DNA from 3 places in the Bacillus cihuensis genome. Region 3 is predicted to be linked to each of the others. Evidence: riboswitches for the same ligand, from Rfam matches in the RefSeq annotation. Region 3 holds a riboswitch; each other region holds the start of a gene.

Region 1 (8,000 bases), on a different contig from region 3:
TACAATCTTCCAATCGGCACCCGTTTCTTTCTCCGTTTCGACTTTCTTCTTTGGTAGTTGAAGTAGATTCGTTTCAAATAATGGGTTTATTTTATTTGCTGGTTTTGGCTCCTCATATTTGGGCAGCTGGGTTTTAAGTTCTTCTAGTTTAGGATAATAATAGGTAGAAACAGTTAAGTTAAAAGTCAGTGTTTCAGCTGTGTTCATGAACCGATTACTTTCTTTTATTCCGGTATATTGAAGACTCTCTACTTTTGTAAGGCGCTCTAAATCCTCAAGGCCTTTCACAAATGATTCCAATTCAAGATATGTTGGTGATTCAACCGTAATAACCGCTGTTAATTTCTTTACACCTTCAGGTAGCGATTTTGCATTTGATGCGTCTTCAGCTATCTCAAAATGTCCAGCTTCGAATTCATCTACCGAATCTCCTTGTTGTTTGGAATCGGCAAATACTAGATTCGTAATTAAACTACCGGATGCTACTTCAACTTCTTCAAGCATTATAATAAATTGATCGACTAGTTCACTTACCGGAAGTTTCCTTTGTAAAGCTGTCGTATTAATCGAAACACTTTTCTTCTCTTTTTGATCTAGTTTTTCTAGCTCATCTTTTTCCTTCGCAATCGATTGGGTATGAATGGAAATTTTTTCTTGTAATGGTTTATATTCAAGAAAATACGCTCCACATACAGCACTTATAAAAACAAGCAATAAAAGTGTGAGAATGAAGGACAGGACTTTTCGGGAAAGCATTATCGTCCCACCTCCCCTTGCATCTCTGTTTGAATAACTGACTTGTCCACTGTTATTTCATATTGTGCATTGTATCGAGGAAGGACAGGTTCCGTCGTATGATCGTCCTCAAGCTTCTCAGTTGAAAGAGTTAATAGTTTAGCGCCTGAAAAAAGTTTTGAGTTTATTAGACTTTTTAAAAAATAAGCAGCTTGCCTTGAAGAATCGAATTGAACCGTGAGCTGAACCATTCCATCTTCCTTATAAGTAAAATCTCCGATAAACCCCCGCTCGGGTAATAACGAAGATACAGTTCTCATGATGATAAATGTTGAACTTTGATGATCTTCAACCCACTGAATCGCCGTTTCCAAATCACGAACAGATTCGGATTCAGCACTCTGAGATTGTTCGTATTCCTTCGCCATTTTTAATTCCTTATTCAAGGCTAACTCTTTTTCTAGTTGTACCAATTGTGCCTTCTTTTCTTGATAAGTAGCCATGAAGAAGAAGCCACTAACCAATAACATGATAGCGATCAACAGAATCAATAGCCCAACAGTATGTCGATTTTTTTCTTTTTTAGGTAATAAATTAATATCTACGAGCATGTCAAACACCTACTTTAACGCTAGTCCAATACATTCAGCATATACAGGAGGGATGTTCCTGCCTTTTTTTGTTTGAAATAGCGGTTCAAGCAGCGGCTGAACAGATACTTCAATTGCAGTATGTATATCTTTATAAAAAGTTTCCATACAAGGATGATCTCCTGACAAAACGATCTTGGCTATATGATGTTTTCCTTTAGTGAGATTGAATCGGTAATAGGATAGGAAACGTTCAATTTCCATCGTAATATCCTGAGATTGACTTGTTAATTCGTCTACAACACCCATCCAAGCATAAAAATCAGAGCCGCTTCGGCTTTTAGAAAGTTCATAGTGTTCCTCATGAAATTCCAACGGATAGTGGCGCGAAAAAACAGGCTTATGTTCATAAAAAACAGATAAAACAAACGCATCTAAACCAATTTGCACGAATAAAACATGCTCATCCTGCTTGGCAAGGCCTAGATGATAATACATTCGATAAAGCGACAGCATGGAAAGATCGGCGATATCTGGTTTTAACGATGCGCCCTTTAATAATTCGGTCCATTCATTCAATACGGTTTCTCTAGAAGCAAATAACAACACGTCTCGGTTTTCAGCCGTTTGCTCTAAAGGCACTGCTTCAATTAAAGGATCTGAAAAAGGCAAATGGATGCTATGGCCCAATTCCATATATAAATAACCATTCAGTACATGATCTGGAACATCATTCGGAACATGTATAGTCCTAACGATTACTGTTGAATCAGGTACACAAAAAGAGACTTTTTTCCCTTTAAGCTTCCACTGATCAACCATTTCTTCCACAATCAGCTCAAGCGTTTCACGATCTTTTATTTGCCCTTCAACGATCACACCGTCTGGCAGACTCTTTTGCCCATAAGCTAGTAGGTTGTGCTTTTTTCCAGATTCCACAAAACGAATATACCGATCTTTAATAGATAGATGAACTCGATGCTTTCGGTTCAATATGTTCACGACAATCACCTGCTTATTCAAACATAGTAAAGTAATAGCTTAATATTTCGGCTCCATAGAAGTAGGAAAGCAAGGCACCAATCGCAATAAACGGACCAAATGGAATCGGCTGCCGTTTCTTATATTTCCCTCGAATCATGCCAGCTACCCCATACAGTGCTCCTAAAAAAGTTGCCAAAGCGAATGTCAGGATGGTCAGCCTTAAGCCGAGCACCAGCCCTAATACGAAAAATAGTTTAACATCTCCCCCGCCCATGCCACCTTTACTAATGACAGCAATGAAAAAAAGCAACCCGAAGCCAACTACCGCTCCGACAAACATATCCCACCACGGATCTAATGGTACGACTAATCGGGCAACTAAAACAATAGGTACAAAAAACAACAGCACTTTATTAGGAATAATCATATACACAATATCAGATACAAAGATAATGACTAACAACGAAATAAAAAGGAGGGCGATTACGAATTCTCCAGTCAAACCAAACTCGTAAAAAGCAAGCATAAACAATAAACCCGTTGAAAGCTCAATCAGTGGATAGAGCGGCGGTATTTTCGAATGACAGTTCCGGCATTTTCCTCTTAAAAAAACATAAGACAATACAGGCACGAGATCGGTAGCTGTCAAGGTTCTTTTGCAAGCTGGACATTGTGACCTTGGTCGGACGACTGATTGATTTTCCGGGATTCGCAGTCCAACGACATTGTAAAAAGAACCGAGAACTAAGCCTATAATACCTATATAGCTGTAAAAAAATAATGTCATGGATTTCTCCTTTATATTGGAGTTGGTTTCTCTTCTATTGGATGTAGTGTTTTTTTACGTCATGTTGTTTCTTTTATTATACAGGAAGTTGGATTGAATTGGAGATGATTATTTGGTGAAGATTAAATAGATAGGCCCTGTTAAACTTGCCTGATGATTTCCGCTTCAGGCGTTCACTTTCCGCGGGCGGTCCGGGAGTCTCCTCGGCGCTCTGCGACTGTGGGGTCTCCCTTTGACTCGCTTTTCCCGCAGGAGTCTTACGCCTCCGTTCCAATCAACAAAGTGCTAAGATCAACAATGACCTTTAACATAGCCAATAGATAAAAAAAACACTCCTGTGAAAAGGAGTGGTAAATATAGGTAACTAAACAATCAATTACTTCAGGTTGTAGTACTCGGTGTTGGAGCAACAACTGACTCTCTATTTAATTCAGATGCTTTCTTATTAGTTATACTTCTCTTTGAACCTATTAGTGTAACAGTGTATTCATATTTCCCATTCGTTTCTGTTATCTTAACTTGTGCAGTAGAATAAAGTTTCCCTTTATCATCAGGATCCGTAAGCTCAGCAAGGTAACCCGCTTTCTCTAGCTGTTCGTATGTTAAAGTTACCGGCCGGTTTTTCACAATATCATCATTCGCTGCAACCGCTAATTTCGCAGATGATATCAGTTGCTGTGCATTGGCAATATGTGCATCCTTTTTGCTGTTATCAATAATGTTGCCGATACTCGGTACTGCAATAGCAGCGATGATTCCTAAAATTACGATTACGGCCAAAAGTTCTACTAGCGTTAATCCTTTTTGGTTATTCATAAGGGCTTTTACTCGTTTCATCATGTACCTTCACTCCTCATTTGATTTTTTATGTAGTCTAGCGACGGGTGTACAACCTAAAAACCCGCCACGTTTATACTTAAATTCCAAAAATTGGATTTAAGCATAAATTAATTGGCGGGTTGCACTACTCACTCCTGATCATTTAAGTGCCCAGATAAAAATGATCCATCACAGTTTCCAATCCATTGATATATTGCTAGTATATAAGAAAAATTGACCAGCTGACAACTAGTTTTTCCACTAAATTGAACATATTTATTGGATTTTGTTAAATATAGTGAACATCGGAATGGCAATGGCTGCCACAATACCTCCAACAACGACTGCTAGAAAGATAATGAGAAATGGTTCTATTAGAGATTTCATTTGATTCGTAGCATGGTCGACTTCCATTTCGTAAAAATCAGCCACGCGATCTAGCATGACATCTAAAGTACCAGATTTTTCGCCGACTGCAATCATCTGTGTGACCATCGGAGGAAATGCCCAGTGTTTTTCCATCGGTATGGCCATGGACTCGCCTTTTTCAATGGAATGTCGCGACTGTTTCATAACCCTTATCAATACTTCATTTCCTAAAATCTTTTCCACCATTGTTAACGATTGAAGGATCGGTACAGAGCTCTTGATTAGCGAGCTTAAAGTTCTTGTCATTCTTGCAATCTCTGCTTTTTGAAGCAGCTGTCCAAAAATCGGCAAACGTAAAAGCCCATAATCCAGATAATATTTCGTGTCGTTCTTCGACTTTAGAGAACGAATAAGGATATATAAGCTAACCGCTACTAAAAGAAAAACCCACCAAAAACGTTCAAAAAATCCACTCAGATTGAGAACCAACTTTGTAAAGAAAGGCAGTTCACTGCCAAATGAAAGAAACATATTGGCGAAAGTTGGTACGACTTTCGCTAACATAAAAATGATAATAACAATACTTAAACAGCCAACCGTTACTGGGTACATCAACGCCGATTGTACTTTTTGCCTTGTTTGATACTGTTTCTCAAAATAAATCGCCATTCTTTCTAGAACCTCTTCTAGATTTCCACCAGCTTCACCCGCTCGCATCATATTTATGAAGAGTGGTGGAAACACATTCCGTTGCTTTTCAGCCCCTTCGGAATAAGGGTTCCCTTCTTCTAAACTTAATACGATATTTTCCAATGTTTTCCTCAACAATTTACTTGATGTTTGTTCCGCCAAAATCTTTGTCGATTCTACAACACTGATGCCTGCTTTAATTAACGTTGAAAACTGATGTAGATACATAATAAAATCGCGATTTTTCACTTTCTTGCTACCTAAAGAGATTTCTTTATATAATATTCCCTTTAGTTCATCTATACTTGTCACGGCGATTCCTGTTTCCCTAAGCCCTTCAACTGCTTCTTTTCGTGTGTCCGCAGTCACTTTCCCTTGTTTCTTTCTCCCTGCCCGATCTCTTCCTTGATAGTGAAAAACCGGCATTATAGGATTCCTTCTTCTAAATAAGGGAGTGCGGAAAATGCATCAATTTTCCCTTCTTCAATTAATTGTTTAATCGACATTTCAATCGTTTGCATGCCAGCCGATTTACTAGTCTGCATCACACTTGCAATTTGATGGATTTTTTCATTCCGAATTAAATTTTTGACTGCAGCATTATTCACCATGATCTCGATAGCTGCCACCCTTCCTCTTCGATCTTTTGACGGCAATAAACGCTGTGAAATAATGGCTGATAAGACAGAGGCAAGCTGAACACGAACTTGCGGTTGCTGATTGGGTGGGAACACATCTATGATCCGATCAATTGTTGCGGGTGCATCCGTTGTATGTAAGGTCCCCAGTACTAAATGGCCTGTTTCCGCTGCGGTAATCGCTGTAGAAATCGTTTCCAAATCGCGCATTTCGCCGACTAAAATAATATCAGGATCCTGTCGCAAGCAAGCGCGCAGGCCGTTTGAGAAATTCTGTGTATCAAAACCGACTTCCCGTTGATCAATAATACTCAATTGATGTTTGTGTAAATACTCGATTGGATCTTCAAGCGTAATAATATGTTTCTTCATGTTTTTATTAATATAATCAATCATCGCCGCAAGCGTCGTTGATTTCCCACTTCCAGTCGGGCCTGTCACTAATACAAGCCCTTGCGTTTTTTCAGATATCGTTTGTAAAACGAGGGGCAGCTTTAATTGTTCTAAAGTTGGCACTTCTGTTGGTACAACTCGAATCGCAAGACTAATACAAGAACGTTGATGATAAGCATTGACCCGGAATCGTGAAACCCCTGGGATTCCGTATGAAAGATCTAGCTCGCCTTTTTCTTTAAACGTCTTCCACATCGATTCAGGAATCATCACTTTCGCCATTAATTCTGTGTCCGCTGGCTTAAGGACATCTTTTCCGTACTGTTTTAAATCGCCGTGAAGTCTCATAATCGGTGGTACACCTACAGTCAAATGAATATCAGAAGTACCTAAATCAAAAGCAGCTTTTAAAATATAATCCAATTTCTCTTTCACAAGTATGGCCTCCTAATCATGTCGAGCTACCCGCAGTACTTCTTCTATCGTTGTCATTCCTTGTTTTGCTTTTAGGAGCCCATCATCAATGAGGAAAATCATTCCATTCAAAACCAAATATTGCTTGATTTCACTAAGCGGTTTATTATTCATCATCATCGTTTGAATCGTATCATCGATATTCAAGACTTCATGAATCGCAATCCTTCCATGGTAGCCACTGTTTTGACAGCTTGGACATCCTTCGCCACGATATAAAGATTGCACAGGTATGCCACGTTTTTGAAATAAATTTCTTTCCATGGCAGATGGTGTGTATTCTATTTTACAATCCGGACAAACTTTGCGAACTAGTCTTTGAGCAATGACGCCAATTAAAGAAGAAACGACCAAATACGGTTCGACATCCATATCTAATAGTCTCGGAATCGTCGAAAGTGCACTGTTTGTATGTAAAGTACTTAATACAAGATGGCCCGTTAAGGACGCTCGGACGGCTATTTCTGCTGTTTCACGATCTCGAATTTCACCAATCATGACAATGTTTGGATCTTGTCTTAAAATGGACCGCAATCCACTGGCAAACGTAAGACCAATCGATGGATTTACTTGCACCTGATTAATGCCTTTCATTTGATATTCCACAGGATCTTCCACGGTTATAATATTGACCTGTTCTGTGTTCAAATGATTCAAAGCCGCATATAAAGTGGATGTTTTCCCTGAACCAGTTGGACCCGTAATTAGTATCATCCCTGAAGGCCGTTCAATCATCTTAACAAAAGCTTGTCCATTTACTTTATTAAAACCAAGCTGTGAAAGATGAATCATAACATTAGATAAATCTAAAATTCGTATAACGATTTTTTCACCGTATATGGTGGGCAGTAAGGAAATTCGTAAATCAACAGGTGTTGCATTCACATCCAGTTTAATTCTTCCATCCTGCGGCAGCCTTGTTTCGGTAATATTCAAATTAGCCAAAATTTTAATTCTAGCAATTAACAAACTATAAATCTTCTTTGAAAGAATTCGTTCCGTTCGTAAAATCCCATCGACTCGATAGCGAATATGGATCTTTGACTCCTGAGGATCAATATGGATATCGCTCGCCTTCATCTGTACGCCCACTTCCAGAAGTTGATTGACAAGCTTAACAGCTGGTGCATCCTCACCAGCTAAATTTTCATCCGCAATCCTGTCCATGTCTAACTCTTCAAACGTCTCTGTTTTGCTAAAATATTTATAAAGTGAAGCAATGATTTCTTCCTTTTTCGCTATGACAGGTGAGATCACTAAACCAGTCGATAGCCCCATATCATCTAATGCGATATAATCCATCGGGTCATGCATCGCCACAATGAGTTGATTGCCATCTTTTCTGATTGGCATGACTAAATTTCTAAAGGCAAAATCTTTTGCAATCAAACTTATGACGGCAGTATCTATGGGATAACGAAATAAGCTGATCTGTGGTATACCTAGCTGAAACTCAAGCACTTCAATAAGTTGCTGCTCATTGATTAATCCTCGTTCCAATAAAGCATCTCCTATTTTTTG
Region 2 (8,000 bases), on a different contig from region 3:
ATGTCCGTTATGTGCCGTTTCATATTCACTATAAGTCATTTTTATTTAAGGATATGGTTCGTTATAAGGCCATTACATACCGTCCACTTGGACGGTTTGGAGGTTGGGGCATACGTTTTAATGCCAAAGGCGAAACAGCCTATAATATGAATGGGAATCAAGGAATAGAATTACAATTAACAAACAATACTGTGGTGATAGGATCTCAAGATCCGGATGGGTTGGTAAAAGCTCTGGATTCGGCGCAAGAGACTCAATGAGATAGTAATGTTCCATAATCGGGCGCATTTCTTGAAAAAGAATTGTGCCTTCTTTAGCTATAGGGACATTTAATGGAATAAGACCTTCAAACAAAAATGGATATTTAAGTGAGATTGTGCAGACTAAACTAAAGAAGCAGTTAAAGATGTCTTTATTAAACAAAATATACTTTTAGCTTTATTAACTGTGCTATTTTTTTGGGGTATTATTGTTATCTCTTATAAAAGTTGGATAAGTATAGGGTTTATAGTTTTCTTCCTTCTAATTATCTGCATTATAAATGTTGAATATCGTTTTTTATCCTCACTCTTTACAGCTTTTCTAGTGAGTTTTTTACTTTATCAACTTACAAATATATTCTTAGCCACCTATGAAATTTCCAGAGAGTTAAGGATTCTGTTAAATAGAGGCTCAATTTTTATTATTGTTGTTGGACTGTGCGTTGTTCACCTCTTTAACAAGAAGAAAATATCGTTCTTTAACAATAAACCTAATTTGAATAGTCGTATTGTTATGCCTTTTCATTCCATAAAATTATCTTACTTTCTACTAATTGGAATAATTATATCTGGTATATCATTCATCCCATTTATTCTCCAGCAAGAATTTAGTTATATTAAATCAATGTTAATCTTTTGTTTATTGTTTTCAATCATCAACGCAACTCTTGAAGAACTTATATGGCGTGGTTTTATGTTATCAAGTTTGAAAAAGTATGTTTCCACTACAAGTGCAATTATCATGACAGGCATCGGTTTTGGTTTACTACATCTTGCTGTTGGAATACCTTTCATAATAAGTTTACTTTTTTCTTTTGTTGGATTTTTTTATGCTTTTGTCGTAATAAAAACCAATAGTATATACACTGCAATAATATTTCATTTTGTAATAAATATTGGAATGGTTTTTAGCGGTTTAATTCTTTAACTATTAAACTAACGAGCACTATACTTTAATAACGATCTTCAACAATCGGGCGAGGTTCTTCTATAAAGAAGATCGCTTTTTTTCATTATAGGGCCATTTTATTGAATTAAGGTTACATATAATTCAATCCTACATAAAAAATAAATTGTGACAAGTTGATTCCCCTAGATGCCCAAGAGGAGTTAAAAAAGTTGTATAAACTATTCATCTCTTTCTATATATCTTTAATTGTTACCTCTTATTGCAACAGGAGGTTTTTGTAACATATCTGTTACATATTTTTCATATAAACGATAATGATAATCGTTATCGTTTATAGTATTATATCAATTAGTGATTAATTTTTAATATTTAGGAGGAAAAGTATGTTTATTGATTTTCTAAGAGAAAATAAAAAGATCTCTATACTTTTAGCTGTGCTACGTGTATATCTCGGATATACGTGGATTATGGCTGGTTGGGGGAAGATAGCAAGCGGACATTTTGATGCTTCTGGTTTCTTACAGGGTGCGTTAGCTAAAGCAACAGGAGAACACCCGGCTGTTCAGGGTTGGTGGGTTGTTTTTCTAGAAAACGTAGCCATTCCTAATGTAGAGATATTCAATACTTTAGTACCTTGGGGAGAATTACTAGTGGGAATAGGTTTATTGGTGGGTTGTTTCACTAAAATAGCAGTATTATTTGGACTGATTATGAACTACTCTTATCTGTTTAGCGGTACGACAAGTACCAATCCACAACTTGTTTTATTATCTATGTTTATTCTCGTTTCTGCTGTGAATGCAGGAAAATATGGGATTGATGGTATGATTATGCCAACTCTTAATGAAAAACTATTTGCCAACAAAACAAGAGAGAAAAGAGCAGCTGTTTAGTTATAAGTAGTTTGGTGTTGAACTAACTTGCGCTTATATTAAGTATCATCGAAAAAAATAGAAAGCACCTTTAACCTTTATGTATATGTATACTAGAAAAAGTGGTAATCAACAGCCTACAAACGGGCGCGATTCTTCAATAAAGAGGATCGCTTTTTTCATTATAGGGCCATTTTGTTGAGGAAGAAATAGGTCACATAATAAAATTGAATAAAGAAAAAAACATAGAGGAGAAATGTTTTAATGATTGAATTAAAGTATTTTGAACGCACGGATTTAAACAACTTATCAAGTGGGTCAATTCACCTCAATTCTTACTCATTGGGGTGGGCCTGCATTCCAATATCCCTTATCAGAGAATCAATTAGAAAAGTATATTGAGAATGCCAATAGAGATAACTTGGATACCTTAGTATATAAGGTAAAGAAACCGGTAGTGTTATTGATCATATCTCTTTGGAGAAAATTGATCGAAAAAATAAGTCTGCAAGAGTTGGAAAAGTCTTGGTAGGTGATAAAAATGTAAGAGGAAAAGGAATTGGTCAGCAAATGATGAAAGAAATTCTCAAAGTAGCATTTGAAGATCTTAATTTACATAGAGTTAGTCTTGGTGTGTTTGATTTCAATGTATCTGCAATTGCTTGTTATGAAAAGGCTGGTTTTACAAAAGAAGGATTACATAGAGACTCTAGAAAAAACGGTGATGAATACTGGAGTTTATGGGAAATGAGCATTTTAGAATATGAATTTATGACCAATAGAAGATCATCTAATATTCCGTTATAGGGCTAGTTATTTGGAATACTGATCGGTGATGCAAATAGAAAAACGGGAGGTTTTACAATGATTCTTGAAGGCGCAATGTTACAAGTAAAAGAGGGAATGGAGGTGGAATTTGAAGAGGCTTTCAGTAGGGCGTCACATATCATTTCTTCAAAGAAAGGGTACTTACCTCACGAATTGGGAAAGTTGCATTGAAACTAAGGGAAATATTGGTAAAGATCCATGAATCCACCCTCTTGACAATTATTCTGATAGCAACAACAAAATGCGACAAATTTCGGAATCTAAATACAGTAATATATAACGAGAAAAGGCAAACTTATTGAAAAATAAGGACGCAAAACTACAGATCTAAAGTTTTAACTATGATGGCTGAGTTGCCTAAAATAACGTACATATTTTAGGAGGATACCTTGTTGAATGGTACTTACAGAAATGGACGATTTAGAAAACAGGATCAATGAATTGAAAAAGGAATTAATCCTGATTGCAAAGGAAACAGGCTTAAATAGCCACGACACCATTAATTGCAGTCAAAAATTAGATCAGCTTATCGTGGATTACCAAAAACACCTACAAAATTAAACTAATATCATCCCCGTATTAGTATAAAAATCCACTTTTCAATTATAGGGTGCTTTTTTGTAATAGGGAACAGCGCTATTTCCATTATAGGGCCATTTAATAGAATAATAATTTCTGATATAATTGGATATTTATGTTAAATCCTAAATAACAATGGATTCATTAATGAATAATGGATGATAAAAGCGTTATTTTTTAAAGTTCTAAAAAAGGCGGGGGAATTTTGAAAAAAACTAAACGTTTGATTCTTTTATTATTCATCGGAGTTATTATAGGAGGGCCTTTTCTCGTTTATGATATATTTTATGGTAATCCTAGTCGCTCCTTATTAATGGAAAATGCAACAAAAAAACACCTTCTTAAGCTTGGATATAATTCCGATGAATTGTTAGAAGTTAAAACATTCTATTCAATGAAGAAAGATACAGGTATAAAAAGAACGCGCGCCCGTGTCATCTTTAAAGATGAACCGGAAGAAAAATATGTATACATCCAGTACGAAAAAAACAGAGAAATTCAACAAGGTTGTAGTTACTTTAACACAGACACTAATGCTTACGAAAATGAATATACCGAAAAAAGGAAACACATGGTGAGAGACTGTATAAATACACTCTTTTCAATGTAATTTTTCTAGTCCGATTCTAATGGGCAATAAAGAGCAGCTATTCAATAAAAGGGAGCTATTATGTAGCAAGATATGCGCCCATATTAATGAATTGGGTCATGTTGTATAGCAATGTCAATGTTAGGAGGTGTTTATGAATGGTTGAAAAAGCTCAAACAAATAGTAAATCGGTGGCTTCTTTAACCCTTGGGATTCTTTCCATTATAATACCAATAATTGGAATAATACTTGGTATTATCGGAATTGTATTTTCTAGAATGGGAAAAAGGGAAATTGAGAAAACGAACGAGAATGGAAGGGGATTGGCAACCTCTGGATTTGTTTGCAGTATCGTTGGAATCGTAATTCAGACGTTATGGATATTGTTAGCTATTGTATCTTACTTCTCATACTCTAATGTGGAGTTTGAATTACAATTCATCTCAACCCAATTTTTATTTGGATAATAGTTGCTGAACTACACTGATGGAACTTGGTTCAGAAATTTTAGTCTTCAGCAATCGGGCGCGTTTCTGTAATAAGGAACAGCCCTATTTCCGCTAGATTGTTGAATAGCGCGTTAAATTGTAAAGCGTAGATTGTGAAGAAATGTACTTAAACTAACGAAGTAGTTTAGTGTAAGAAGGAAAACCTTGATTTAAACCTATATTATATAGAATGAAAATTATGTTATTATTATTTATATAAAAGAAAGTGAGAGTGAAAATATGAATATCAGAGTAGCAAGTGAATTAGATTACCCTGATTTAAGACTTATATACCTAGAATCTCGTCGTAAAAGTTTTCATTGGGCAGATATAGAAGAAATGACTTTAGAAGACTTTGATAAGCATACTGTAGGAGAGTATATAATATTAGCAGAGGAAGATACTCATATCCTTGGATTTGCTTCTTTGTACTTGCCAGATAATTTTATACATAACTTATTTGTTCACCCTGATTTCTCGGGTAAAGGTGTTGGTGGTCAATTGGTTAATGCCGCCATAGAAAAAATGAATAAACCATTAAGATTGAAATGTGTATCTGAAAATCAAAAAGCGATGAAGTTTTATGAAAATAATGGTTGGAAGAAAGTTGTTGAAGAAGGTAAACCAGAAGAAAAATATTGGGTTATGGAATATGAATAAAATAAATAATTGAGGCTGATTTATTTTTTTGATGTTAAGCTAACTGGTGCGTTAGTTCTACAAGCTAAAGGCAACAATCATCATCATTATCTTGATATTCCACAATCGGGCGCGATTCTTCAATAAAGAAGATCGCTTTTTTTCCGTTATAGGGCCAGATTGTTGAACAATACCTTTTAAGAAAAATGGGTATCTATGTTAATAATTAGAAGAGCTTGTGAAGAAATGTACTTAAAGTAACGAAGCAGCATTCCTGTAATAACTGAAAATGAGATTTGAACGAAAAAAGACCTCTTGATAAGATGAATGTGTCCTGAGCTGGCCAGCTAAAATGGACAAAACATCTAATTGGAGGCCTTACAATGAATTATAACCAAAATCATAAAATCTCTCAAATTACTTCTGAAACCTTAATTATCGGAGTAGATATAGCCAAACATAACCACTTTGCGCGAGCGCAAGATTTTAGAGGAATGGAGCTTAACTTCAAAATTTCATTTTCCTAAGGAATTTTTAATCAATGTAGTTCATATAATGGATAAGTGAAAACATATTAAAGGTGGGGAAAATTCTATGTTTAAACCAAATCCCGCGAATACTGCAATAGTTATTACTGACCCTCAAAATGACTTTTTGTCTCCAGGCGGAAGAGGATATCATTTGACAAAGGCTAACATTAAACAGAATAATACTTTAGCTAACTTGGAACTACTATTAAGCACTGCCCGTAGTAAAGGTTATCAGCTCTTTGTTTCCCCGCACTTTTTATATCCACATGACTATGATTGGCAGTTTACAGGGAACGAACAAGAGATGTTGATTAGTTTGCGTGTTTATCAGAAATTAAATCAATATAGTCCTCCAACTCCGGAAGCCGATTATGTTCCAACTTTAGCTCCGTATATCTGGGATAAAACATCCGTCATTGCAACACCGCACAAGGTGGCCAGTCCTCAGACAAATGATCTGGTCTATCAACTAAGGCAACGCAGAAAAGAACAAGTAATTTTGGCTGGGGTATTATCAAACGTATGTGTTGAATCGCATATGAGAGATTTAATCGAAAATGGCTTCAAGACAGCTGTTGTTTACGATGCAACTGCCACGATTAGTGAAAACGATTTTCATGCTGCTGTTACGAACTACCGAGCTTTCAGTAGTGCTACATGGACAACAAGTGAAGCCATTTCAAATATGTAATGATACTCTTAAAAAGGCATACTAAAGAAGAGATTATTCTTTGATTAATTGTAATGTTGCAGCCTTTAGGTGCTTTCATTAACGATATCCAATAAGTCCATTCTTATAAAATTTAGATTCAATTACAGTGTGTTTCATTAGATCGATTTCCACCATATCCATTACTAGTTCTTGAATCTCTCCATCATCTTGTAGCACTTTTTCAAATATCTAAATGATCTTGAGACAGACCTACTTTTCGATGACTGCTTCCAACTTAAACATCACAGCAGTTATGGGTGATTTAAGCTCATGCGATATAATAGCAACAAATTCACTTTTATTCATACTTCTTTATTAGCTAGTTCAATATCACCAATAACTTTGATTTTACTTGAACAAGATACTTTTAATGGTATTGAACTCAGAGGAAATGATGTATTCTTTTGGGGTGTTGTAATAGACAGAATAGTTTAATAAATACATAAAACTCTCTTTGTTTTTTAGAAATATTTAGTAATATCTAAAATGGAGATGTAAAGAAAGGGGAATCTATATTACACATGTGGAATAATTTGAAATGATTTGTTAATTGAATAGAGAGACGATGGCGGTTCTTGATTTTAAGGATACGTTTATTTGTCTATCTGAAATCATTCAAGGGATTCATGGTGTGGACAATTAAATTCCCATTACCAAGCAGATACCTTTGTATATCTGCTTTTATTTATGGGTAAAAATACATCTCTATTGGCACAATCATAGCGTCCCTAAATGGGGGGAATTTTAATGACAAGTCAGTACGAAAAGGAAGAAATGCTAACAGGAGGAAATATCTCAAACGTATATCGCTCGGGTGACACTGTGCGACGAGACTTAAAGGCAAATGGCATTAAAATTCATAAGTTATTTAAGTATTTGGAAAGTGAAGGTTTTGAATACGCACCGAAGTTTTTAGGTGTTGATGAAAAAGATAGAGAGATATTATCATTTATTGAAGGAGAAGCTGGTAATTATCCTTTAAAAAAATATATGTGGTCAAATGATGCTTTAAAAGAGATAGCTAAAATGCTTCGTCTCTATCATAATGCTGTGAGTGATTTTCCAATCGAAGAAAGTTGGCGACCAATCGATAACACCCCTCAGCCATTTGAAGTGCTATGTCACAATGATTTTGCCATCTATAACATTATTTTTAATCACGAAAAGCCAGTAGGTATTATTGATTTTGATCTTGCTGCTCCTGGTCCAAGACTTTGGGATATAGCCTATACTCTTTACACTTGCGTTCCTTTAAGTAGACTTTATCATACTGAAACAGGTGAGGCAGTTTATTATGAACCATTAAAGGATGCCGACCGTATAAAACAAAGGGTTAAATTATTTTTTGAATCGTATGGTATTGAGGGAATGGAAAAAGGTTTTTTAGAGATGGTGTTGCTACGAGTAGAAGGATTATGTAAAACCATGCAAAGGAAAGCCGAAGAAGGAGATTCGGCGTTTCAAAAAATGATTGATGAGGGACATTTTGAACATTATCAAAAGGAACTTCAATTCATTCGCAAAAACGGAAAAGAATGGATTTAAAAGGTTTTGAACTAAATGAATAGTAATAGCGTTAGGCCTAGCAGGTTT
Region 3 (8,000 bases):
CCATCGTGATCGAAGAATGCGATGTGCTCGAAAAAAAGGCTAAATTATCGAGAAAACGTCTTTCGGAAGTGAGCAAGTATTTCAATGATTTTTCTGAACAACAAGTTCGTGATGCTTATGAGGTTGCTCATAAGTTACAAGCGGATTTACAGATGAACAGTCAAATGGAGAAACAATTGCGGCTACGTAGGGATGATTTAGAAAGAAGGTTGCGTGGGCTTGAACAGACGATTGATCGAGCAGAGCATCTTGTTTCACAAATTTCGGTTGTTTTGAATTATTTAACGAGTGATTTGAAGCAAGTGGGTGCCGTGCTTGAGGATGCGAAACGCAAACAAGACTTTGGCTTGAAAATCATTGAGGCGCAGGAAGAAGAGCGCAAGAAGCTTTCTCGTGAAATTCATGATGGACCGGCACAAATGCTGGCAAATGTCATGATGCGGTCAGACTTAATTGACCGAATTTATCGCGAACGAGGCGGTGATGAAGCGATCATAGAAATTCGGAACTTGAAGGTAATGGTCAGAAATGCACTTTATGAGGTGCGCCGAATTATTTATGATTTACGTCCAATGGCACTCGATGATCTAGGGTTAATACCTACTTTAAGAAAATACCTGCAAACGACCGAAGATTACAACCATGGTATAAACATGACATTTATAAATTTAGGTGAGGAAAAAAGACTGCCGTCTGATATGGAAGTCGCGCTATTCCGTCTCGTGCAAGAATCCATTCAAAATGCGTTGAAGCATGCAAAACCGAAAAGCATCCAAGTCAAGCTTTCGATGACGAAAGAAATGGTCATTGTCATGGTGAAGGATGATGGTATTGGCTTTGATTCTGATGTTCAAAAAGCAGGATCATTTGGATTAATGGGGATGAGGGAACGTGTCGAGCTTCTTGAAGGCGAAATGATGATAGATTCCCATCAAGGTGTTGGAACACTCGTATCAATAAAAGTCCCACTTAAATAAATGATTAGATAGAAAAAATTTGGTAATGGTACAAAGACAAGGGGGAAGCACGATTGAAAACAAGTATTATTATTATAGACGACCATCAGCTTTTTCGTGAAGGTGTAAAAAAAATTCTAGAATTTGAACCTGCATTTGATGTAGTTGCAGAAGGGGACGACGGTTGTGAGGCGATGAATTTAGTAGAAACTCACCGTCCTGATGTAGTCATCATGGATATTAATATGCCACAACTAAATGGTGTGGAGGCAACTAGATTACTCATTGAGCGTTTCCCAGATATGAAGATTATCATTCTATCGATTCATGATGATGAGAACTATGTAACCCATGCACTGCAGACTGGGGCACAAGGTTATTTATTAAAAGAAATGGACGCAGATGCGCTAGTAGAAGCTGTAAAAGTAGTGGCAGACGGCGGATCGTACCTGCATCCGAAAGTTACCCACAATCTAGTAAAAGAGTATCGTCGAATTGCTATTGAACAAATGGAAGAAAGAGAATCTTCTTTATATATACCTGAAATCAGAAAACCGCTTCATTTATTAACGCGTCGGGAATGTGAAGTGCTTCAGCTTTTAGCAGATGGTCAAAGTAACCGTGGAATCGGTGAAACGCTGTTCATCAGTGAAAAAACTGTAAAAAACCACGTCAGCAATATTTTGCAAAAAATGAATGTCAATGACCGTACGCAAGCTGTTATTTCAGCAATTAAAAACGGTTGGGTTGAAGTAAAATAAATAAATGATTGGATGTCCACAGCTGAAATGTTGGAGGAAGCCAACGAAAATCGTCTAGCTTGATCGATGTTACAACGATTAAGGCTGGGCGATTTTTATTTGAAGGACATGGGGCGGGTCTTCGCGATTTAATAATATAGCCAATCTACTTAACGGTTATACTAATATTATTGAAAAGCTGTCCAAAATCTGGCTTCGCACCGCCACCATTGTGATTAGGTGAGTGTAGCGTGTTATAATGATTGATCTTCATGTGAAAGGTGACGTAATAACCTTGTAGGAGTTTTGCATGCAATGGATTCAGAAGGAAACTATACGTATAATCGAGTTCCTGTGATCCAAAATTCAAGTACTACGCTCTGGAATAAAGGTCTCGCGATTCGAGATCTGGCTTTCACGCGACGTGAATGAGGTCTTGCGATCCAAATCCAAGGGCTCCTTTCCGACTTTCTATTAAAAGTACCGCAAGATTTATGATGCAAATAGAGGGATTTTCAGATAAAATGGTGATTATGTTTAAATGAGAATAATGAAATAAGGATGGTAGTGTTTTATGAAAACGGCAGTTGTTACGGATAGTACGGCCTATATTCCGGAACATATACGTAAACAATTTCATATACATATGGTTCCGCTTCAAGTTGTGATCGGCAATGAGACATATCGGGAAGAAATTGATATAACAGCGGATAAATTTTACGATGTGGTTAAAACACAGGATAAGCTTCCGACAACTTCTCAGCCGCCAACAGGTTTATTTGTCGAGAAGTATGAGGAATTAGCGCAAGAGTATGAGGCAGTTGTGAGTATCCATTTATCAAGTGGGATTAGTGGGACGTATCAAGGGGCGGTTAGTGCAGGAGAGATGGTTGAAAGTCTAGATGTGCACGGCTTTGATTCGGAAATCAGCTGTTATGTTCAAGCTTTCTTTGTTCTTGAAGCAGCGAAGATGGCCTTAGATGGAAAAGGGCCAGACGATATTCTTGCTCGATTGAACGTCATCAAGCAATCCGTACGTGCCTATTTTATGGTGGATGACTTGGCACATTTGCAGCGTGGCGGACGTTTGAGCAGTGCCCAGGCGTTGATTGGCAGCCTCCTTCAAGTCAAACCAATCCTCCATTTTGTAGACAAAGTGATCGTTCCTTTTGAAAAAATCCGTACCCGGAAAAAAGCGATGAAACGAATTGCTGATCTACTCGGTCAAGATGTGGCTCAAGGCGGCACGTATAAAGCAGTCATTATCCATGCAAAACGAGAAGCAGAAGCGAAAGAATGGCAAAAAGAACTCAAAACACAATATCCGAATGTTGAATTCGATATCAGCTATTTCGGACCAGTTATTGGCACACATCTTGGCGAAGGCTCCATGGCGATGGGCTGGTACAAGGTTTAAGAACGTCTGACCTCTGTTGGGGTGGGCGTTTTTTTGTTAGTTTAGTTAGGACTTTAGTATGTGATCCATTATCTATGACGAACCGAAAAGACTTGCTTTGGCGCGTAAATCAGGAATCCGGCACGAAAAGAGCTCGCTCCGGCACGCAAATTTCAAATCCGGCACGAAAAGTGCTTATTCCGGCACGCAATTTGGAAATGTGGCACGTAAATTTCTGTTTCCAGCATCTCGGGCACAGGCCGCCCTAGTTTTTACGTGAAATAAGCTCGATTTGGGTCTTCGAGTAATCGAATGAATACGTAGTCGATTAATTCTTGATATTTTTAGAGTTGTATCGGATCGCGCTATTACATTTTACCTAGTACGAAAGAATCGGATAGAAATCTATTATTTTAATAGTGGTCATGGTATAATTTCGAAGCATCAATCAATATGGAAGATTAAACTTATCTTTCTAGAAAATAGCAAACTTCATCGAAAGGGGAGGACGCAAAGCCATGGGTCTAAAGTCACTTGTGTACAAGGATCGCCAGGTTGCCGAGAGGATAGGTAAAATGTACTGAATGTTTATAGCATTTTTGATCCTAAATGTGTGCAGGTGTAACTGGACTCTTTCTTTTTATAGTTTAAGCAAAAAATATTTGAAGATTAGGAAAAAGGAGTAGGAATGATGGGTTTACGTAATGCTGCAATTGGTAGGAAACTGTTCGTACTAATACTTAGTTCTTTCATCATCTTTGGTGTAATCGGTGGAACTGGATACTACTATATGAATCAAATGAATAAAAAATCAGATCAAATGTACTGGGATGCTTTGCTTCCGGTAAAATGGCAAGGTCAAATTCGCATAAACACACGGGCGATCGATAATAGTACACTTGAGATGTTGCTTACATCTGATATAAAAAAGAAACAGGATTTAAAAGAACAAATTGACGCGCTAAAGAAGGACAATGAAACGTTGATACAGGCGTTAGATAAAAGTCTGATATCTGAATCTGAGGTGGAACATCTATCTCAATTTAAGAAAGAGTATCAGAAATATGTAAATGCGGTTGAAGACGTATACAATGTTGTACTGTCAGGCGATAAAGATTTTTTAGGCTATGCTAAATATCAGCAGGAGGTACAGCCAGCACGAGAAAAATCCAATTCATTACTGAATGAAATAGGCGAATATTTTGAGAGTTATGCGGACGAATTAGGTAAAAGTATTACAGAGAGCAGTCATGACAGTAATAATATCGTTATTAGCATGATTCTTCTGTTTATTGTGATAAAAGGTGTACTTGGATTTATTATAACGCGGATGATTACCAATCCGATTAAAGAAATTGAAACACTAATGGGAAATGCGCAAAATGGGGATTTAACCGTTGCGGGGAGTTATCAATCCAAAGATGAAATTGGTCGGTTGACTCATTCTTTTAATAATATGATGGTAAAGTTGCGCGAGTTGATGGCACAAGTAAACATAACTTCTGAACAAGTAGCCGCTGCCTCTGAGGAATTAACGGCAAGTTCAGAAGAGTCGAGTAAAGCAAGTGAACAAATTGCCAATACCATTCAAGAAGTGGCACATGGAGCAGATCAGCAGGTGAAAAACACTGAGGAAAGTTCAAAGGTTGTAAAAGAAATGGCGCTAAGTATTCAACAGATTGCTTCCCATGCTCATAATATATCTGCCAATTCGGTAGAAACATCACAAAAAGCGCTGGAAGGGAACGAAGCAATTCAAACGACAATTGAACAAATGAATTCGATTCATTTGACCGTTACGCAATTATCACAAATTGTCAAAGGGCTAGGTGAACGGTCAAAAGAGATTGGCAACATTATTGAAGCAATTACAAGCATTGCCTCGCAGACAAATTTACTCGCATTAAATGCGGCAATCGAGTCGGCAAGAGCAGGAGAACATGGCAGAGGGTTTGCTGTAGTAGCGGATGAAGTACGTAAATTAGCAGAACAGTCCGCTGAATCGGCTCAGAATATTTCCGAACTCATCACATTAATACAAGATGAGACAAATCTTGCTGTTCAATCGATGGACCAAACAACTAGTGAAGTGACCGGCGGAATTAGTGTAGTAAATAAAGCTGGGGAATCTTTTGCGCAAATTCGTTATTCTGTCGATGAAATATCTGCCCAGCTCCAGGAAGTGTCTGCTGCTTCCCAACAGCTTTCAGCGGGATCTGAACAAGTCTTACAATCCGAAAAACGATTAGCAGAAATTGCCGAAGCAGCTGCTTCAGGAACACAAAATGTAGCGGCGGCAACAGAGGAACAACTGGCATCAATGGAAGAAATCTCATCATCCGCTGCCACACTCTCTCATATGGCTGAAGAATTACAAGAGCAAATTGGCAGATTTAAAGTGTAATAAGAACTTTCAAGAAGGGTCTGACCCCATACGCTATATATTGTTTATTGTGTCATGTTCACGTCTTAAACGGTATTTAGTAGTTGCGGGGTCTGACCCTTTCATTATGGAAAGCTACGATCTTGTTGTTGTATAAGAAATCATTTAGGTCAAAAGTGTGGTATTATTAACAAATAAAAACATAAAAGGTAGAATCTATTTTTTGTAATCATAGTTGTGATTTATCTTTTTTTTATGGAAATCGTAAGTCCACCTATTTATAGAAATCATTCATCAAATTTAAATGAGAGGGATTATTGAGATGAATAAGTCTTTTCAGGGGGAAACTAAGGAAAAAAGAATGAATGAAATGACCAGAGAAGAAGACTTTCATTCTCTAATTATCGATCACCTGAACGCTGTTATCAAATTGGATGTCAGTGGGAATCTCTTAAACTGTAACAAAGCATTTGCACAACAGTTTGGTTATACGGAACAAGACTTCAATGAATCATTTATAGAGTCGTTTATTCAAGATTATACATATGAACAAAAAAAGTATGTTGAAGATGCTTTTTTAGGGAAAACAAATCGGTTTAATGCTTTAGTTGTTGGCAAAAATGGCGATACTCGCTATACAAATATTACCCTTCTTCCGATAGTTACTTCTGAAGGCATGGAAGTGTATATGATCATAAAAAATATGACTTTTTTAAAGGAGCAGGAAAGAGAGTTACTTCTGTGCAAAGAAAACTTTAATACGATTGGAGAAATTGGCAATATCGGGAGTTTTCATTACGAAATAAAGAGCGATCGCACGTTTTTTTCGAAACAAAAACGATTGATTCTTGGTATTAGTGAAGAGGAAGAATTTTCACCATCATATAAGCAAATTCTCGAGTTTGTCCATCCTGATGATCATCCTAAACTTGAAATTGCCTTCCAGCAAACTTTATTTAACAATGGCAGTGCTCATTTTGAATGTAGAGTTGTGAGAAGAGATCAAGCCATTCGTCATGTGTATGTACAAATAGAAGTCCTTTTTGACGAAATAGGTCTACCAGTTCGTGTAATTGGCTTCATTCAAGATATTACGAAAAGTAAAACAATAGAGTCCAAGCTTATGGAAAAAGAAAAGCAGTTTTCTCGAATTTATAATAACCTTGATGTTGGGGTCTGTTCTGTAAATATGCAGACTGGGCAAATCATTCTTTGGACGCAAGGAATTGAACAAATCTGCGGCTATCTAGCTGCTGAAGTGGAAAATAATACTGAATGGACAACCATCGTTCATCCTGAAGATTTGTTGCCATTTGTGGATCTATACCATGAGTTAGCAAAAGGAAACGCCCTTCGTCATCAATACCGTATCATCCATAAGAACGGTGACATTAAGTGGATACAACAATATATGATCCCTACTTTAGATGGTAGCGGAACATTTATTCAATTAGACAGCCTTATTACAGATATTACAGAGCAACATCTGTTACATGAAAAAGTGAAACATATTTCTTATCATGATCATTTAACCCAACTGCCAAACCGAAGAAAATTTAATAAAAAAATAAAACGATTTGCTAGAGAGTACGCGAATAGCGATAAGAAGTTTGCTGTGATGATCATTGATATTGATCATTTTAAATATATCAATGATACAATCGGTTACCCAAGTGGTGATGAATTATTAGTTCAATTTGCTGCTCGTCTTGCTTCTCTATTACCAGAAAATGATCAACTTGCTCGTCTCGGAGGCGATGAGTTTGGTGTTCTAGTCATTAATTTGGACTCGATTGAAACACTTGAAATGATCTCAAATCAAATTATCGATGGGTTAATCGAGCCGTTTTTGATAGACGGTTATGAATTATATGTCACTGTAAGTATTGGGATTAGTGTTTTTCCAGACAATGGGATAGATAGCTCGGACTTATTAAGCAATGCCGATATTGCATTAAACACAGCTGAGAAACAAGGTGAAAGTAAGTATAATATTATATCTCGATCAAGCAGTCTCGAGTCCTATAAATCATATAGCTTAGGCCGGGACTTAAGGAAGGCAATAGAAAATAACGAAATGACGTTGCATTTTCAGCCTCGAGTCGAAAGTTGTACAGGTGAAATGATGAGTGCCGAAGCTCTAATTCGTTGGAATCATCCAGAGTGGGGACTCATCTCACCGATGGAATTCCTGCCAATTGCTGAAGGAAACGGCTTAATTGTTCATATTGATAATTGGGTTTTAAAAGAAGTATGTAAACAGATAAGAAAATGGAAAGATGCTCAGCTAGCAACGGTGCCGATTTCGATTAATATTTCCGCTGTCCATTTTATGAAACGAGATTGGCTTCAAATGATAGAGAGAACGATTCAAGAAGCGGGAATTCAGCCAAGCGATATCGAATTTGAAATGACCGAAAGCTCTTGTTTGCACAATAAAGAAGTAGTGAAGAACACGATGAATTCATTAAAGGAAATGGGAATCACCATCTCTTTAGATGACTTTGGTACCGGATATTCTTCTC

Evidence for each region. A riboswitch is a leader RNA that binds a small molecule or an ion and turns the genes downstream of it on or off. The one in region 3 is predicted to bind cyclic di-GMP.
Region 1: it holds a riboswitch for cyclic di-GMP, as region 3 does, so the genes downstream of both, V179_RS0114435 (type II secretion system protein) here and V179_RS0122820 (methyl-accepting chemotaxis protein) in region 3, are expected to answer to the same signal.
Region 2: it holds a riboswitch for cyclic di-GMP, as region 3 does, so the genes downstream of both, V179_RS27605 (aspartyl-phosphate phosphatase Spo0E family protein) here and V179_RS0122820 (methyl-accepting chemotaxis protein) in region 3, are expected to answer to the same signal.

The regions. Positions count from the first base shown of each region.
Region 1 covers NZ_KI632495.1:1,794,473-1,802,472, forward strand. Annotated here, with positions in the region: gene V179_RS29165 (LysM peptidoglycan-binding domain-containing protein) at 1-756, opposite strand, end outside; gene V179_RS0114420 (hypothetical protein) at 756-1,346, opposite strand; gene pilM (type IV pilus biogenesis protein PilM) at 1,356-2,327, opposite strand; gene V179_RS0114430 (prepilin peptidase) at 2,341-3,096, opposite strand; gene V179_RS0114435 (type II secretion system protein) at 3,478-3,936, opposite strand; cyclic di-GMP riboswitch class II at 4,041-4,124, opposite strand; gene V179_RS0114440 (type II secretion system F family protein) at 4,192-5,400, opposite strand; gene V179_RS0114445 (type IV pilus twitching motility protein PilT) at 5,400-6,440, opposite strand; gene V179_RS0114450 (GspE/PulE family protein) at 6,453-8,000, opposite strand, start outside.
Region 2 covers NZ_KI632495.1:681,636-689,635, reverse strand. Annotated here, with positions in the region: gene V179_RS0109230 (DUF6141 family protein) at 1-260, shown strand, start outside; gene V179_RS32405 (CPBP family intramembrane glutamic endopeptidase) at 775-1,188, shown strand; gene V179_RS0109220 (DoxX family protein) at 1,554-2,063, shown strand; partial or broken gene V179_RS27615 (GNAT family N-acetyltransferase) at 2,307-2,849, shown strand; partial or broken gene V179_RS32010 (antibiotic biosynthesis monooxygenase family protein) at 2,907-3,051, shown strand; cyclic di-GMP riboswitch class I at 3,149-3,231, shown strand; gene V179_RS27605 (aspartyl-phosphate phosphatase Spo0E family protein) at 3,267-3,431, shown strand; gene V179_RS0109200 (DUF3139 domain-containing protein) at 3,655-4,059, shown strand; gene V179_RS27600 (DUF4190 domain-containing protein) at 4,197-4,505, shown strand; gene V179_RS0109190 (GNAT family N-acetyltransferase) at 4,767-5,186, shown strand; partial or broken gene V179_RS31300 (IS110 family transposase) at 5,549-5,686, shown strand; gene V179_RS0109180 (cysteine hydrolase) at 5,760-6,386, shown strand; gene V179_RS32400 (histidine kinase dimerization/phospho-acceptor domain-containing protein) at 6,618-6,713, opposite strand; gene V179_RS0109175 (phosphotransferase) at 7,155-7,952, shown strand.
Region 3 covers NZ_KI632498.1:208,677-216,676, forward strand. Annotated here, with positions in the region: gene V179_RS0122800 (sensor histidine kinase) at 1-977, shown strand, start outside; gene V179_RS0122805 (response regulator) at 1,031-1,717, shown strand; gene V179_RS0122815 (DegV family protein) at 2,271-3,113, shown strand; cyclic di-GMP riboswitch class I at 3,567-3,655, shown strand; gene V179_RS0122820 (methyl-accepting chemotaxis protein) at 3,784-5,496, shown strand; gene V179_RS28570 (sensor domain-containing protein) at 5,798-8,000, shown strand, end outside.